3 regions of the Arthrobacter sp. C152 genome follow, and region 3 is predicted to be linked to each of the others. Evidence: riboswitches for the same ligand, from Rfam matches in the RefSeq annotation. Region 3 holds a riboswitch; each other region holds the start of a gene.
What was found. Region 3 has a riboswitch for S-adenosylmethionine ahead of ACYSM9_RS00970 (bifunctional o-acetylhomoserine/o-acetylserine sulfhydrylase). Riboswitches for the same ligand answer to the same signal wherever they lie in the genome.
Positions count from the first base shown of each region.

Region 1: another riboswitch for S-adenosylmethionine. It lies ahead of ACYSM9_RS07175 (aminotransferase class V-fold PLP-dependent enzyme); the one in region 3 lies ahead of ACYSM9_RS00970 (bifunctional o-acetylhomoserine/o-acetylserine sulfhydrylase).
Region 2: another riboswitch for S-adenosylmethionine. It lies ahead of ACYSM9_RS05480 (DUF1737 domain-containing protein); the one in region 3 lies ahead of ACYSM9_RS00970 (bifunctional o-acetylhomoserine/o-acetylserine sulfhydrylase).

Region 1 is NZ_JBTZSU010000007.1:78,774-83,907, forward strand. It holds gene aroA (3-phosphoshikimate 1-carboxyvinyltransferase) at 1-438, shown strand, start outside; gene rsgA (ribosome small subunit-dependent GTPase A) at 422-1,537, shown strand; gene hisN (histidinol-phosphatase) at 1,587-2,399, shown strand; SAM riboswitch class IV at 2,552-2,665, shown strand; gene ACYSM9_RS07175 (aminotransferase class V-fold PLP-dependent enzyme) at 2,703-4,124, shown strand; gene ACYSM9_RS07180 (class I SAM-dependent methyltransferase) at 4,211-4,969, shown strand; gene ACYSM9_RS07185 (metal-dependent transcriptional regulator) at 5,033-5,134, shown strand, end outside.
Region 2 is NZ_JBTZSU010000005.1:146,813-151,946, reverse strand. It holds gene ACYSM9_RS05495 (hypothetical protein) at 1-329, opposite strand, end outside; gene ACYSM9_RS05490 (O-succinylhomoserine sulfhydrylase) at 438-1,646, opposite strand; gene ACYSM9_RS05485 (rhodanese-like domain-containing protein) at 1,647-2,057, opposite strand; gene ACYSM9_RS05480 (DUF1737 domain-containing protein) at 2,054-2,329, opposite strand; SAM riboswitch class IV at 2,343-2,458, opposite strand; gene opgC (OpgC domain-containing protein) at 2,628-5,108, shown strand; gene ACYSM9_RS05470 (hypothetical protein) at 5,128-5,134, opposite strand, start outside.
Region 3 is NZ_JBTZSU010000001.1:237,503-242,636, reverse strand. It holds gene metX (homoserine O-acetyltransferase MetX) at 1-887, opposite strand, end outside; SAM riboswitch class IV at 900-1,015, opposite strand; gene ACYSM9_RS00970 (bifunctional o-acetylhomoserine/o-acetylserine sulfhydrylase) at 1,100-2,425, opposite strand; SAM riboswitch class IV at 2,469-2,584, opposite strand; gene ACYSM9_RS00965 (S8 family serine peptidase) at 2,817-4,823, shown strand; gene ACYSM9_RS00960 (VOC family protein) at 4,936-5,134, shown strand, end outside.

The sequences.
Region 1 (5,134 bases), on a different contig from region 3:
CTGACCGTCACCGGCGGCCCGGAAATCAAGGGCGGCGACTTCGCCGATACCAGCGAACTTGCCCCCACCGTGGCGGCGCTGTGCGCCTTGGCGGCCGGACCCTCCCGGCTGAGCGGCATTGCGCACCTGCGGGGCCACGAAACGGACCGGCTCGCAGCACTGGTGGCTGAAATCAACAGGCTCGGCGGCGACGCCGAGGAAACCAGCGACGGCCTGGTGATCCGGCCCGCCCGGCTGCACGCCGGCGTCGTCCGCAGCTACGCGGACCACCGCATGGCCACCGCCGGGGCGATCCTGGGCCTGGCCGTGGAGGGCGTCCAGGTGGAGGACATCGCCACCACGTCGAAGACCATGCCGGACTTCCCGCAGCTCTGGGCGGCGATGCTTGCCCAGGACACCGCCGGACCGGAGGAGCCCAGCGGTGGCCCGGCGCACTGATTCCTGGGACGAATCCGACGTCCGGATCCGGCCCAATAAAAAGGGCTCCCGGCCACGCACCAAAGACCGGCCCAGCCATGACGACGCCGTCACCGGCCGCATCATCACCGTGGACCGGGGCAGGTACACGGCCGTGGTGGGCGAGGATTCGGACAACGAACGCGTGGTCATCGCCGCGCGGGCACGTGAGCTTCGGCGCTCCCCCGTGGTGGCCGGCGACTTCGTCTCGCTCGTGGGGGACGTTTCAGGCGCCCCCGACACCCTGGCCCGGCTGGTGAAGATCCAGGACCGGCGCACCCTCCTGCGCCGGAGCGCCGATGACACCGACCCCGTGGAGCGGGCCGTGGTAGCCAACGCGGACCAACTGGTCATCGTGGTGGCGGCCGCCAACCCGGAGCCCCGCACCGGATTCATCGACCGGGCCCTGGTGGCAGCCTACGACGCCGGGATCGAGCCAATCCTGCTCGTGACCAAGGCGGACGTCCGCGACCCCGCGGAGCTGCTTTCCAACTACACGCACCTGGACCTCCCGGTAATCATCAGCCGCACCGCGGACGCGCAGGCCTCCGGCATCGACGCCCGCTCCGACGACGGCCTCTCGGCCCGGCTGGACCGCACCGCGGTGGCGGAGCTGCGGGCCCACCTCGACGGCAGGGTCACCGTCATGCTGGGGCACTCCGGCGTCGGCAAGTCCACCATGGTGAACGCACTGACCGGAGCCGAACGGGCCACCGGCGGTGTCAACGCCGTCACCGGACGCGGGCGGCACACGTCGTCGTCCGCCCTGGCCCTCCGGCTGGCCGACGCCCCGGCCGGCAGCTGGATCATCGACACCCCAGGCATCCGCTCCTTCGGCCTGGCGCACGTGGACCCGGACCGGATCCTGCGGTCCTTTCCGGACCTCTCCCCCGGCATTGAAAACTGCGAGCGCGGCTGCAAGCACACCGCCACGGCCGTGGACTGCGGATTGGATGAATGGGTGGGCGGCGGCCACGCCGGCCCCACCGGCCCCGCACGGCTGGCGTCCCTGCGCCGGCTGCTCGGCACGGACCCGAGAATGGAAGCACAGGAAACCAAGGAACTCGGCAGCGTCAACTGACGCAGCCGAAGGTCCCGGCAGATGCCGGGACAGACGGTAGTTTGGAACCATGATCCAACCCGCCTCCACCTACAACGACGACCTGCGCCTGGCCCACGTCCTGGCCGACTCCGTGGACGACCAGACCATGAGCCGCTTCAAGGCCCTGGACCTCCACGTCGAGACCAAGCCGGACCTGACGCCGGTCACCGACGCGGACAAGGCCGCAGAGGAAGCCATCCGCGGCCAGCTGTCCCGTTCACGCCCGCGCGACGCCGTCCTCGGCGAGGAGTTCGGCAGCACCGGCCACGGCTCGCGGCGGTGGATCATCGACCCCATCGATGGAACCAAGAACTTTGTCCGCGGCGTCCCGGTGTGGGCCACCCTCATTGCGCTGGTGGACGAGGGCGAACCGGTGGTAGGCGTGGTCAGCGCGCCGGCACTCGGCAAGCGCTGGTGGGCTGCGAAGGGAATGGGGGCCTACATGGGCCGCTCCCTGGCGGCCGCCACCCGGCTGCGTGTCTCCGACGTGTCCCGCCTCGCTGACGCTTCGCTGTCCTATTCCAGCCTCAGCGGCTGGAAGGAACGGGGAAACCTCGATGACTTCCTCGGCCTGACCGAGGACGTGTGGCGCACCCGCGCCTACGGCGACTTCTGGTCCTACTGCATGGTGGCCGAAGGCTCCGTGGACATTGCCTGCGAACCGGAGCTGAACCTTTACGACATGGCGGCGCTGGTGCCCATCGTCGTGGAGGCGGGCGGCCGTTTCACCTCCCTGGAAGGGGAGGACGGCCCGTTCGGCGGCAACGCCCTGGCCACGAACTCCATCCTGCATTCCGAAGTCCTGCGGCGGCTGAACCCGGGCCTGGACGACCTCCTCTGACAAAGCCCGCGCACGCAGCGCGGCCGAAGATTACGACGCCGGGCGCCTCCTTTTGGGGCGGCCGGCATCGTTTTCTTCGGCTTGCGTAACAAAAGCCTTAACAATTGCCCCGGCTTCAGTCCGGGCCGCCCGATGTTCTACGCTTTTATCCAGGTCACGAGTGCCAGCGCAAAACCCCGGTTTGCTGGCCGGCAACCCTCCATTCGCGGTGGGGTGCCCCGGGTGACGACCAGGCCGGTCCGGAGCGGATGCGGCAAGCGCGGATTCCTGTGATGTCAGGGTCCTGATTCAAGTGAGGTCTCTGTGACAACTGCCACCGTCTCCCCCAGCACTGCCACCGCCGACACTGCGGCCGCCTTCGATGCCCGCCAGGCCGCTGCCGGCCACCCGCTCGCCGCGGTCACCGGCGCCGAAATCCAGGCTCCCCTGATTACCGGCGGGCATGTCAGGTACGCCAACCTCGACTACGGCGCATCCGCCCCGGCCCTGTCCCTGGTCTCCGCGTACCTGAACGAAGTCCTGCCCTACTACGCGAGCGTCCACCGCGGGGCCGGCTACGCCTCCCAGATCAGCACGTCGGTGTACGAGAACGCACGCAGCATCGTCCGCGACTTTGTGGGCGGCCGCCCCGGCGACTCCGTCATCTTCACCCGCAACACCACCGATTCCCTCAACCTGCTGGCAGGCTGCCTGCCCGTCACCGACGGCCGTCCCGCAGGTGAGGTTCTCTACCTGGACATCGAGCACCACGCGAACCTGCTGCCGTGGCAGGGCGTGCCGCACCGCAGTATCGTCGCCGCCGACACCATCGCGGGCACCGTCGAGGCCGTACGCGCCGAGCTTGAACAGGGCGGCGTCAGCCTCCTGGCGGTCACCGGCGCCTCCAACGTCACCGGCGAAATCCTGCCCATCAGGGCCCTGGCCGCGCTGGCCCACGAGCACGGCGCACGGATCGTGGTGGACGCGGCCCAGCTCGCCCCGCACCGCCGGGTCGACATCAGCGCCGACGACATCGACTACCTCGCCTTCTCCGGCCACAAGCTGTACGCGCCCTTCGGCGCCGGTGTCCTGGTGGGACGCCCCGACTGGCTCGACGCCGGCACCCCGCACCTCGCCGGCGGCGGTGCGGTCAAGGAAGCAAGGCTCGACGGCGTCAGCTGGGCCACCGGCCCGGCCCGCCACGAGGGGGGCTCACCGAACGTGCTCGGTGCCGCCACCCTTGCCCGCGCCACCCGGGTCATCGCCGGACTGGACCAGGACCGCTGGCACGCCCACGAATCCGCCATCCGGTCCTTCCTGGTGGAGGGCCTGCAGGACATCGAGGGCGTCACGGTCCACCAGATCTTCAAGGACACCAACCCGGACACGGACACCATCGGCGTGGTCAACTTCTCCGTGGAGGGCTACGACGCCGGCCTCGTCGCCGCCTACCTCTCGGCCGAACACGGCGTGGGCCTGCGCGACGGGCGCTTCTGCGCGCACCCACTGCTGAAGCGGCTGGGGCTGCCGTCCGGCTCCCTGCGCGCCAGCTTCGGCGTCGGGTCACGGCTGGAGGACGCCGAGCGCCTCCTCGCCGGCATCCGCACCCTGCGCAGCACGGGGCTGGGCTGGGACTACGTGGTGGATGCGGGCCGCTGGGTTCCGGCCAACGACTTCCGCACCTACCCGCACTGGGCACCCAACACTCCCGGCACGGCCGGCGCCGCACCCTGCACCGAGGACTAAGCCCGGTTGGGGGTGGCCCCACGCCCTTGCCCGCCATGCGGTAGATTCGAAATGTATCCACTGGCAGCAGGTGAAGGAGGCCACGCGTGGTCCGGGGTGGTCCCAAACTCGATCACGGGCGGCGGCAGGAGCTCGGGCAGAGCTTCCAGGACGGCGGCAGGCACTACCAGCGGGTCCGGCCGGGATACCCTGCCGAATCAGCCGAATGGCTGGTGCCCGCCACCGCCCGCCAGGCCCTGGACGCAGGCGCGGGCACCGGAAAGTTCACCGCCTTGCTGCTGGCCATGGGGCTGGAGGTAACGGCCCTCGACCCTTCCGCGGACATGCTCGCCCAACTGAAGGCCCACTGCCCCGCCGCCACGGCCGTGGTGGGGACTGCCGAGGCGACCGGCCTGCCCGCGGCGGCCTTCGACGTCGTCACCGTTGCCCAGGCCTGGCACTGGTGCGACCCGCTGGCCGCGAGCACCGAACTCGCCCGGGTCCTGCGCCCGCAGGGGACACTCGGCCTGGTCTGGAACCAGCTGGACACCTCGGTACCCTGGGTCCACCGACTGTCCCGCATCATGCACGCCGGGGATGTGTACCGCCCCGGCCACAAGCCTGTGGTCGGACCGGAATTCCACCGGCTCGAAGGGCACGTGACGCACTGGCGCGACACCGTGACCACGACGGACCTGATGGAGCTCACCAAATCGCGCAGCTACTACCTGCGGGCCGGCGAAGCCACCCGGGCCAAGGTCCTGGCGAACCTGGACTGGTACCTGCATGAGCATCTCGGCCACGCCGAAGCCCAGGAACTCGAACTCCCCTACCTCACCCTCGCATGGCGGGCCATCAAGGCGTGAGCGGATCGTCACCGGTGGCCGCCGGGCCACGCCCCTTCGCCGGAAGCCGGTAGGCTTGGACCTGTGAAGACCAGTGCGCCCTCCTCCTCGATCGAGGACTACGTCAAGGTCATCTACTCATTCACCGAATGGCAGGACAAGCCCATCACGTCCTCCCAGCTGGCG
Region 2 (5,134 bases), on a different contig from region 3:
AACAAGGGGCTGCCCGCCAGCAGGGCGGCGGCAGCGGCGGCCGCGAGATTCCGGGCCCGTACACGCTCCGCTTCATGGTCTGCGCCGTGGTTTTCCTGCCGCAGTTGCCGGGCAAGCCGCAGGAAACCCATGGGCGCGGCAGCCGTTCCCGCCGCCGCGAGGAACTGCCCCAGGGTCCACAGGCCGCGGTGGCGTTCGAGCATGGCCAGCCGCTGCTCTGCGCTCCTGGTGGAGTGGACGTTGCCGACCATGGCGATTCCCAGCAGCCAGCACGCGCCCGCCGCGATGCTGACCGCTCCCGCCCTGGCATATGGTTTTGACTGGGACATGGCCCGCCTCCTTCATAAACATTTTCGCCGCGCAGATTCCTTGTCGCAGCCCTTATTTTGGCGGCGACAATGACGTTCCGCGTCGAAAACGAAGAAAGTGTGCGGAAACTAGACCTGCTTGAGCGCCTGCTCCAGGTCGCGGATGAGGTCGTCCGCGTCCTCGAGGCCCACCGAGAGGCGGACCACGCCGTCGCCCAGGCCGATGGCAGCGCGGCCCTCGGGACCCATCGCCCGGTGCGTGGTGGTGGCCGGATGCGTGATCAGAGACTTGGAATCGCCAAGGTTGTTGGAGATGTCGATGATCCGCAGCCCGTCCAGCAGCGCGAACGCGGCGTCCTTCGCCGAACGGCCCGCGGAAGGGGCCAGTTCCAGGGTGAGGACCGTGCCGCCGGCACTCATCTGCTTCGCCGCCAGCGAGTACTGCGGGTGGGACTTCAGGAGCGGGTACTTCACCCAGCTCACCGCGGGCTGCTCCTCCAGCCACTCGGCCAGCCGCAGCGCGGTGGCGGAGGAGTGGCTGACGCGCAGGCTCATGGTTTCCAGGCCCTTGGTCAGCACCCAGGCGTTGAACGCGGACAACGCGGGGCCGGTGTGGCGCATCAGCTGCTTCACGGGGCCGTCGATGAACGCCTTGGTGCCCAGGATGGCGCCGCCCATCACCCGGCCCTGGCCGTCGATGTGCTTGGTGCCGGAGTAGACAATGACGTCGGCGCCGAGGTCGCCGCAGCGCTGCAGCAGGGGGGTGGCGAAGACGTTGTCGGCCACAACCTTGGCTCCGGCGGCGTGCGCCAGCTCGCTGACGGCCGCGATGTCCACGATTTCCTGCATAGGATTGGACGGGGATTCGAAGAAGACGGCGGCGGTGGGTTTGGACAGGGCCTCGCGCCACTGGTCCAGGTCCGGGCCGTCCACAAAGACGGTTTCCACGCCCCAGCGGGGGAGGATTTCGTTCAGGATCACGAAGCAGGAACCGAACAGGGACCGGGCGGCGACGACGCGGTCGCCGGCAGCCAGCAGGGCACCCAGGGCGGTGAAGACGGCGGACATGCCCGACGCCGTCGCAAAGCATGCTTCGGTGCCTTCGAGCAGGCGGAGCCGTTCCTGGAAGGTGGCGACGGACGGGTTGCCGTAACGGGAGTAGACGAACCGCTCATCCTCGCCGGTGAACGCGCGTTCGGCGGCTGCCGCGGACTCGTACACGAACCCGGAGTTGAGGAAGATGGCCTCGGACGTTTCCTGGAAGTTGGTGCGGTCGAGTCCGCCGCGGACGGCCTGGGTGTCTGCGCTCCAGCCGGAGGCGTCTGGGTTGAAGGTCACTTAGTTCTTTCCGAGGTTGGTGGGCAGGCCGCGGTTCTTCCAGCCGTTGACGGTCCGTTCGCCGTAGCGGTCAGGCTCCCCCTCGAAGCCCTCCAGCACGTTGTAGGACGTGAAGCCGGCCTGGGTCGCTGCAACGGCGGCGGCGATGGAGCGCTGGCCGGACCGGCACAGGAACACCAGTTCCGCGGTGGGGTCCTCGGGTGCCTGCTCCTTGAGGTCCTTGACGAAGTCGGGGTTGGGGATGCCGCCGGGGAAGGTCCACTGGATGAAGAGCGGATCATTGTCCGTCGCCTTGGTATCCGGGATGCCGATGTGCGCCCATTCACCTTCGGTGCGGACGTCCACCAGGATGGCGCCCTGCTCGAGCTTGGCCCAGGCTTCCTGCGGTGTGAGGTCTCCTGCGTAGCTCATGCGTGGCCCTCGCCGTCGAACTCGCCCTCAAAGTCGCCGTCGAGCTGGTCCACTGCGGTGGCAACCGCGGCGTCGGCGGAGGCGATGGCGGCCGGCAGGACCACTGCCTGGGCGACAATGACGCTGCTGCCGTTGAAGGTGGCGGCCGGGCTGCCGTGCAGCACGTAGCCTTCATCCAGGGCCGCGGAGATCCGCTCACAGAACGATCGGTCGTCCGGGCCAGTAATCAGGCGGTAGGACAGCTTGTCCTCAGGGGCAGGTGCGTCAGACACGACGGATCTCCTTCTCTCACGCTTGCAGCTCGAATCGGTCGATATGCCGAGTATTCACCTGAGGCACCCCGCCGCGAAAGGGAGGGTTGCCGACCGGCCAGTCAGGGCTTAGCGCCGGTACTCATTACTCCCCAGAAACGTAACATCTGACGCGCGGAGCCGCATTGCCGCCGTCGTCATGTTCCGTAATTGAGCGCCGGCCGCGCCCCTGCCCGCCGCCGGGCCCCGGACCGATAAAGTTCGTACCGGGGACCAACGCCCCGCGTCCACAGCATGAGTACCGGGGGGTCTTGCCAGCATGCGAGCATTCACGTCCTATCGCCACCGCGGGACCACCGTGGCCCGGCTTCGTCCGGCAGGAGCACTCCTTGCCGTGCTGCTGATGGCCGTCCTGGCTGTGCTGGCACCTGCGGGGACGGCCCGCGCCGCGGAGGGCGTTGGACCGGCCGCGCCGGAGGAGGGCAAGCCCTGGCTTGGGGCCACGCTGGAATGGGGCGAAGACACCGCCGCGGGCTTCGCGGACCGGCTGGGTGCGGTGCCGGCCGTCTTCGGGCACGACATCGCCATCCCGTTCCGCGACTCCGGGCGGAACGACATCGATGGCTTCCTGCGGCAGACGGCCGGCAAGGGAGCCAACGCCATGTTGACCGTAAAGCCAAGCGTTCCGCTGGACACGATCGGCGCTGCGGAAGCTGACGCCTTCGCCGCCGAAGTACGGGACCAGGCGGCGGGCTTCAACGGCCACTTGCTGGTCCGGTTCGCCCCGGACATGAATACCAGCTGGGTTGCCTGGGGCCAGCAACCGGCCGCGTACCGGCAGGCGTTCCAGGCCGTCGCCGGAGCGTTCAGGGCGTCCGACGGCGGCAAGGTCACCATGGTGTGGGCGCCTTACCTGGGCACGGGCTACCCCTTTGACCGCAGCCGCAGCGCACCGCAACCGGGGAGCGACGGCTTTGCGCTGCTGGACACCAACGGCGACGGCACCTGGAACGGCTCCGACGCCGCCTACGCTCCGTACTATCCAGGCGACGACGCCGTGGACTGGGTGGGACTGACCGCATTCCACGACGACACCGCCGGCGGGGCCGCCGTCAACACCGCTCCCCGTGCCGGCGAGCTCCAGGAGATGCTGACCGGGTCCGGCGGCGAAAACTTCTACGGCACGTACGCGGCCGGCCGGAACAAGCCGTTCCTGCTGCAGACCGCGGCCTTCTACAGCCCTTCCACCGGCGGCGCGCCGGAGGCCGACATCAAGGTGGGCTGGTGGGACCAGGCCGTGGGAACCGCCACGTCATCTGCTTTTCCCAAAACCGCGGCTGTGGTGTGGGACGAACGGACCAGCACCCGGGACACGGGTGTGGCCAGCATCAACTGGCTGCTCACCGGGAGCCCGGACATCGCCAAAGCCGCGCTGGCGAGGCTGAAGGCGTCCCCCATGGTGACCGGGCCGGTCAACGCGGTGGCTCCGGCGGAAGCCTATGTCCGCGCCAACACCCTCGGCGGGGCCGCCGTCTGGACGGTTGCCGCTGCCATGGCCATCCTCCTGGCAGCACTCTGGCAGATTCCGCGCCGGATCGGCGCGGCGACGGCGTGGAGCTACCGGGACCCGTCCGCGAGGGACTCCCGGGTGGACCTGCTGCGGGGCATGGCGATCGTGTTCGTGGTGGTCAACCACCTCGGCATGGCTTCACTGTTCCAGTTGCTGACGCAGGAGGCGGTGGGCTTCGTTTCCGGCGCCGAGCTTTTCGTCCTTTTCTCCGGGCTGGTGGTGGGCATGGTGTACGGGCCCAAGGCCCGGGAGGATTTCGGCACGGTGGTGGACCTGACGTCGCGCCGGGCCGGCAAGCTGTACCTGACGGCGCTGGCTGTGCTGGTCGGCGTCTTCCTGCTCTCGCTGCTGCCGGTCTTCAACGCCGCGGCTCTCACCACATTCGTGGACCAGGGGACAGGCGGCGCGGGGCACACCGGTGCCGGCCGCACCTACAACCTTTACCAGGGGATGGAATCGCTGTTCCAGTTCCCGGTGCCGCCCCAGGTGCTGCCGGCCATCCTGCTCCTGCAGTTCGGGCCATGGCAGTTCAACGTCATGGGCCTGTATGTGGTGCTCCTGCTGGCAAGCCCCCTGATCCTCGCGGCGCTCAACCGCGGCAAGGCGGTCTGGGTGCTGGCTGCCACGCTCCTGGTGTACGCCGTGGGCGCCGCCACCCGGTTCCGGATCCTTCCCTCGCAGTTCGAGGACTCCTTCCCGTTGCTGGTGTGGCAGGTGCTGTTCGTCATCGGCCTCGTGGCGGGCTACCACCGGCGCAGCATCCTGGCCTGGCTGCAGGCGCACACCTGGGTGGTGGCTGCCTGCACCGTGGCCGCCTTCGCGCTGGCCTTCCTGTCCTGGGGCAACCCCTACCTGGCCAACAGCTACGATGTCCGGCTGGCCCTGTTGCCGGACGCGGCCTACCGGTCCATGTACGATTCACTCTTCGCCCGCACGTACCTGGCTCCGGGCCGCCTGCTGAATGTCTTTGTCCTGGTGGTGGCCGCCTACGCCTTCCTCAGCGCGTACTGGACGCCGGTGCAGCGGGCCCTGGGATGGTTCCTGATTCCGCTGGGCCGGGCCACCCTGTACGTGTTCATCATGCACGTGGTGCTGATCGCCGTCGTCGCCAACATCCCGGCCCTGCAGCAGGGCAGCATCCTCCTCAATACCGCGGCCTACGTGGCGGTCCTGGGGTTGCTGTGGGTGATGGTCCGTACCAGGTTCCTGTTCCGGATCATCCCCACGTGAGCCGGGGCGGACCGCGGGCTTAGACC
Region 3 (5,134 bases):
CAGACGTCGTGGCTCATCAGCGCCTCGGTGAGTGCGATGTAGCTGTTGGCGTCGAAGCGCCGGACAAGCTTGTTGCCCTGGTGGTCCAGGTAGCTTTCCACCTGGTAGCGGCCCCGCGCGGCCAGCACTTCGCCCTGCAACGGCGACTCGGGCGCCTGGGCTTCCCGGCCGAACCGGCCTTCGAGTTCCGCCGCCGACCGGTAGGTGATGTGGGCGATCCGCCTGGCCAGGGCGAGGCCGTCCTCCGGGGCCGGGCCGCCGTAGTAGTCGCCGCCGTTGAAGTTGGGGTCCTGCCGGATGGCGAGGGTCTGCGCCTGGGCGAATGCGATCTGCTCGGCCGTGCTGGCCGCGCCAACGGAAATGACTGCGCACCGCTGCACCCGTTCGGGGTAGCTGACCGCCCATTCCAGGGCGCGGGCGCCGCCCATGGAGCCACCGAGGACGGCATACCAGCTGCCGATCCCCAGGTGGTCCGCCAGCCTGGTTTCGGCAACGGTGCTGTCCCGCAGGGTCACCAGCGGGAAGCGTGAGCCCCAGGGACGCCCGTCGGGTGCAGTTGAGGAGGGACCGGTTGAGCCGTAGCAACCGCCCACGATGTTGATGGAGACCACGAAGAACTTGTCGGTGTCCACGGGGGCGCCCGGCCCGGCGAGCTGCTCCCACCAGCCTTCTTCGTCGGTGTCGCCCCGGGTCACGTGGGTGCTGCCGGTCAGGGCGTGCTCGATCAGGACCGCGTTGCTGCCGTCAGCGTTCAGCGTGCCCCAGGTTTCGTAGGCCAGAGTGACGTCCGGCAGGTAGCCGCCGGCCTCCAGCTCCAGGCCCCCGATGGAGGCGTAGCGGACAATTCCGTGTTCGGGGATGGTGGTACGGGCGACGGTAACCGTCATGGCAAGACCTCTTCTACGCGCTTGCCCGCCGTCGTCTGACCGGCAGGCCAGGTCTTCACCCGGGGCACCCCACCGCGGAAGGAGGGTTGCCGGCCAGCAAGCCGGGGCTGTCACTGGCACTCATGACCTGGTTCGAGTGTACGAAATACCCCCCGCTCCGGGCCAAGAGTGTGACTGGTTGTGACCTTCCCGGCTTGCCTGCCGGTTGTTCGCTAGGCGCCGGCCGCACCCTTGGCCGCCCGGAAGCCAGCCTCCAGGTCGGCAATGATGTCGTCGATGTGCTCCAGGCCCACGGAGAGGCGGACCAGCCCGGGAGTCACGCCGGCAACGGCCTGCTGCTCCGGGGAGAGCTGGCTGTGGGTGGTCGACGCCGGGTGAATCACCAGCGAGCGTACGTCACCGATGTTGGCCACATGGGAGTGCAGTTCCAGGGCGTCCACGAAGCGTTTCCCGGCGTCGGCGCCGCCGGCGAGGTTGAAGGCAACGACGGCGCCGGTCCCCTTGGGACCGTACGCGCGGCCACGCTCGTACCAGGGGCTGGAGGGAAGCCCCGCGTAGGCGACGGATTCGACGTCGTCCCTTCCTTCCAGCCAGCGCGCCACCTCGGTGGCGTTGGCAACGTGGCGCTCCACTCGCAGGCTCAGCGTCTCCAGGCCCTGGGAAATCAGGAAGGCGTTGAAGGGCGACACCGCCGAACCCAGGTCGCGCAGCAGCTGGACCCGGGCCTTGAGAATGTAGGAAAGGTTCGCCCCGAGGGCGCCGCCGGCACCGAGGTCGCGGGCGTAGACCAGCCCGTTGTAGGTGGGGTCCGGGGTGTTGAAGCCGGGGAACCTCTCCGGGTCCTTGCCGAAGTCGAACCTGCCGGAGTCGACGATGACGCCTGCGATCGCAGAACCGTGGCCGCCGAGGTATTTCGTGGCTGAGTGGATCACGATGTCCGCTCCCCACTCCAAAGGACGGATCAGGTAGGGGGTGGACAGGGTGTTGTCCACGATCAGGGGGACCCCCGCCTGGTGCGCCACCCCGGAAACACCCTCGATGTCCAGGACATCCTGGCGGGGGTTGGAGACCACCTCACCGAAGAAGAGCTTGGTGTTCGGCTGCACGGCCTCGCGCCACTGGTCCAGGTTGTCCGGGTCCGCCACGAAGGTCACGGAGATGCCGAACTTCTTCAGGGTGTGGGCAAACAGGTTGTAGGTGCCGCCGTAGAGACTGGGGCTGGCCACGATGTGGTCGCCGGCCTCCGCGATGTTCAGGACGGCGAAGGTTTCGGCCGCCTGCCCGGAACTCAGCAGGAGGGCTGCGAGGCCGCCTTCGAGGCTGGCGATGCGCTGCTCCACGGCGTCCTGGGTGGGGTTGCCGATCCGCGTGTAGATGGGTGCCAGTTCCGCCAGGGCGAACCGGTTGGCGGCGCTTTCTGCCGTGGGGAAGACGAAGGACGTTGTCTGGTAGATCGGAAGCGCGCGGGCGCCCGTGGCGCTGTCGGCTTCCTGGCCGGCGTGGATCTGGCGGGTTTCGAAGGACCATCCGTTGGACATTCAAGGCTCCTTAAACATGGGCCCGGCATGCTGGGAGCACCTCGGGCCGCGCTTGCCGTCCGGCCGTTGCCGGACAGCCAGGTCCTCACCCGGGGCACCCCACCGCGGATGGAGGGTTGCCGGCCAGCGAGCCGGGGCTTGGTGCTGGCGCTCATGACCTGGGCCCAGTGTAGGAACAGCGTGGTGGCCGGGAACAGCATTGTGACCGGTTATGACTTTTGTGGCCGGGCGTTCAGGGTTTGCGTAGTCCCGGCGCGCAGTTGGCCAAAGTTCCACAGGGAACCCGCAGGATTGCCCGAGGTTCGGCTTTCGGCCCTGCCCTCTCCGCTACATTCGATCCGGGAAAGCTCCACAAAACAGTTCTCCAAAACACAGAAGGATCGGAATTCCGTTGCCCCAGTCGTTGCGCCAGGCTCTTCGCGCCGTCCTGCCATCTTTCACTGTTGGCCTTGCCGTCCTGGCGGCCGGGTTCGTGGCCGCTCCCCCGGCATCGGCCGCACCCGCCACCCCCGGCGCAAGCGAATCCGGGCGTTACCTCGTCCGGTTTGCGCCCGGAGCGGATGTTGCAGCCGAGGCGAGGAACCTTCGCGCCCAGGGAATCGGCGTCGCCCGCACCTTCGAAGCGGCCCTGCAGGGCGCAGCCATCGAGGCGACCCCGGCACAGGCCGCCGCCCTGACCCGCTCCGGACGTGCCGTGGCCGTGGAACCTGACTACGTCGTCGCGGTTTCCGACACGGAGCGGAACGCGCCCTGGGGCCTGGACCGGACCGACCAGCTGTCCCTTCCACTGTCCGGAACCTACACGCCTCCCGCCTCCGGGCAGGGCGTCAGCGTCTACGTGGTGGACACCGGCATCCTGGCATCGCACACCGACTTCGGCGGCCGGGTGGCAGCGGGGTGGACCGCCAAGAATGACGGGCTGGGGACCAGCGACTGCAACGGCCACGGGACCCATGTTGCCGGAACCATCGGCGGCTCTGTCTACGGCATGGCAAAGTCCGCCACCCTCATTCCCGTACGGGCACTGGCCTGCGACGGTACCGGCCTCTACTCGGACGTGATTGCGGGCCTGGACTGGGTGGCGGCCAACCACCGCGACGGAACACCGGCTGTGGTGAACCTCAGCATCGGCGGCCCGGCCAGCAATACGCTCGACGCTGCGGTGCAGTCGGTGATCGGTGACGGCATCCCCGCGATTATCGCCGCCGGCAACAGCGCCGTCGATGCGTGCACCACCTCCCCGTCCCGCGTCCCCGCGGCCGTCACTGTCGCTGCGAGCGATTCCTCGGACCGGCAGGCAAGCTTCTCCAACTTCGGCAGTTGCGTGGATCTGTACGCACCGGGCGTGGGCATCACCTCCACCTGGTACACCTCGTCAACGGCTACTGCGTCACTGAGCGGGACGTCCATGGCCACCCCGCACGTGGCAGGCGCGGCGGCGCTGCTGCTGTCCCAGAACCCGTCGCTGACCCCGTCACAGGTTGCTGCGGCACTGAATTCCTCGTCCGTCACAGGAACGATCTCCAATGCCAGTTCCGGAACACCGAACCGTCTGCTGCACGTGGTGCCGCCGGCGGCAAACAAGGGCACCTACCCGGTGCAGGGTCCCATCGGGGATAAGTACGCCGAAGTGTCCGGCATCGTTGGGCTTCCCATCGCCAACGAGGTAACGAACCAGCGGTTTGGGGGCTCCTACCAGGAGTTCGAGCACGGAATCATCACCTACCTGCCCGGCACGGGTGCGTTCGCCGTCGTCAACGGCATCAACACCACCTGGAAGGGCAGCGGCGCGCAGGACGGCGACCTGGGCTACCCCACCTCGGACGAATACTCACCCATGCCCGGCGGCGTGATGCAAAACTTCCAGTTCGGCAAGATCTCGTGGAACGCCGCCACCGGATCCCGCATCACCAAGGGCGGCATCGGCGCCACCTGGGACAACGCAGGCGGCCCCCTCAGCGGCCTCGGCTACCCCACCACCGATGAATATGCCCCGATACCCGGCGGCGTCATGCAGGGCTTCCAATACGGCAAGATCTCCTGGAACGCCGCCACCGGCTCACACATCACCAAGGGCGGCATCGGCGCCACCTGGGACAACGCAGGCGGCCCGGCCAGCGGCCTCGGCTACCCCACTACCGACGAAATAGGCGGTCTCGTGGGAGGCGGTGCGAAGCAGTACTTCCAGGGCGGCGAAGTGGTGTGGTCCCCCGCTTCGGGTGCGCGCATCGTCACCGGTGGCATCAGGTCCGCCTGGGTCGGCCAGGGCTCGGAGGGTGGCCGCCTCGGCTATCCGACCACGGGGGAATACGCCGCCGGTGGCGGGGGGTATGCACAAGACTTCCAGGGCGGACGGATCACCTGGCGTTCGGGAAGCGTGTCGATCGCGTACGCCTGACGTGGAACAAAAGGTTGCCTCGGCTCCGGAAAATGCGGCGATGCCAAGGGACGTGAATCCAGTAAGGGTACCCTTAGCTGAGAGCCCGATCACAAAGTGCCAAGATGTTGGCATGCGCATGGATCACGTCTCTTACGCCTGTGAACACGATGGCCTCGCGGCCACTACCGAACGTATTTCATCTGCCCTCGGCGTTGAGGCAGTGAAGGGCGGGGTCCACCCCCGGTTCGGAACCCGGAATATGATCATCCCGCTCGCCGGGCACAAATACCTTGAAGTTGTGGAGGTCCTGGACCACCCCGCCTCGGACA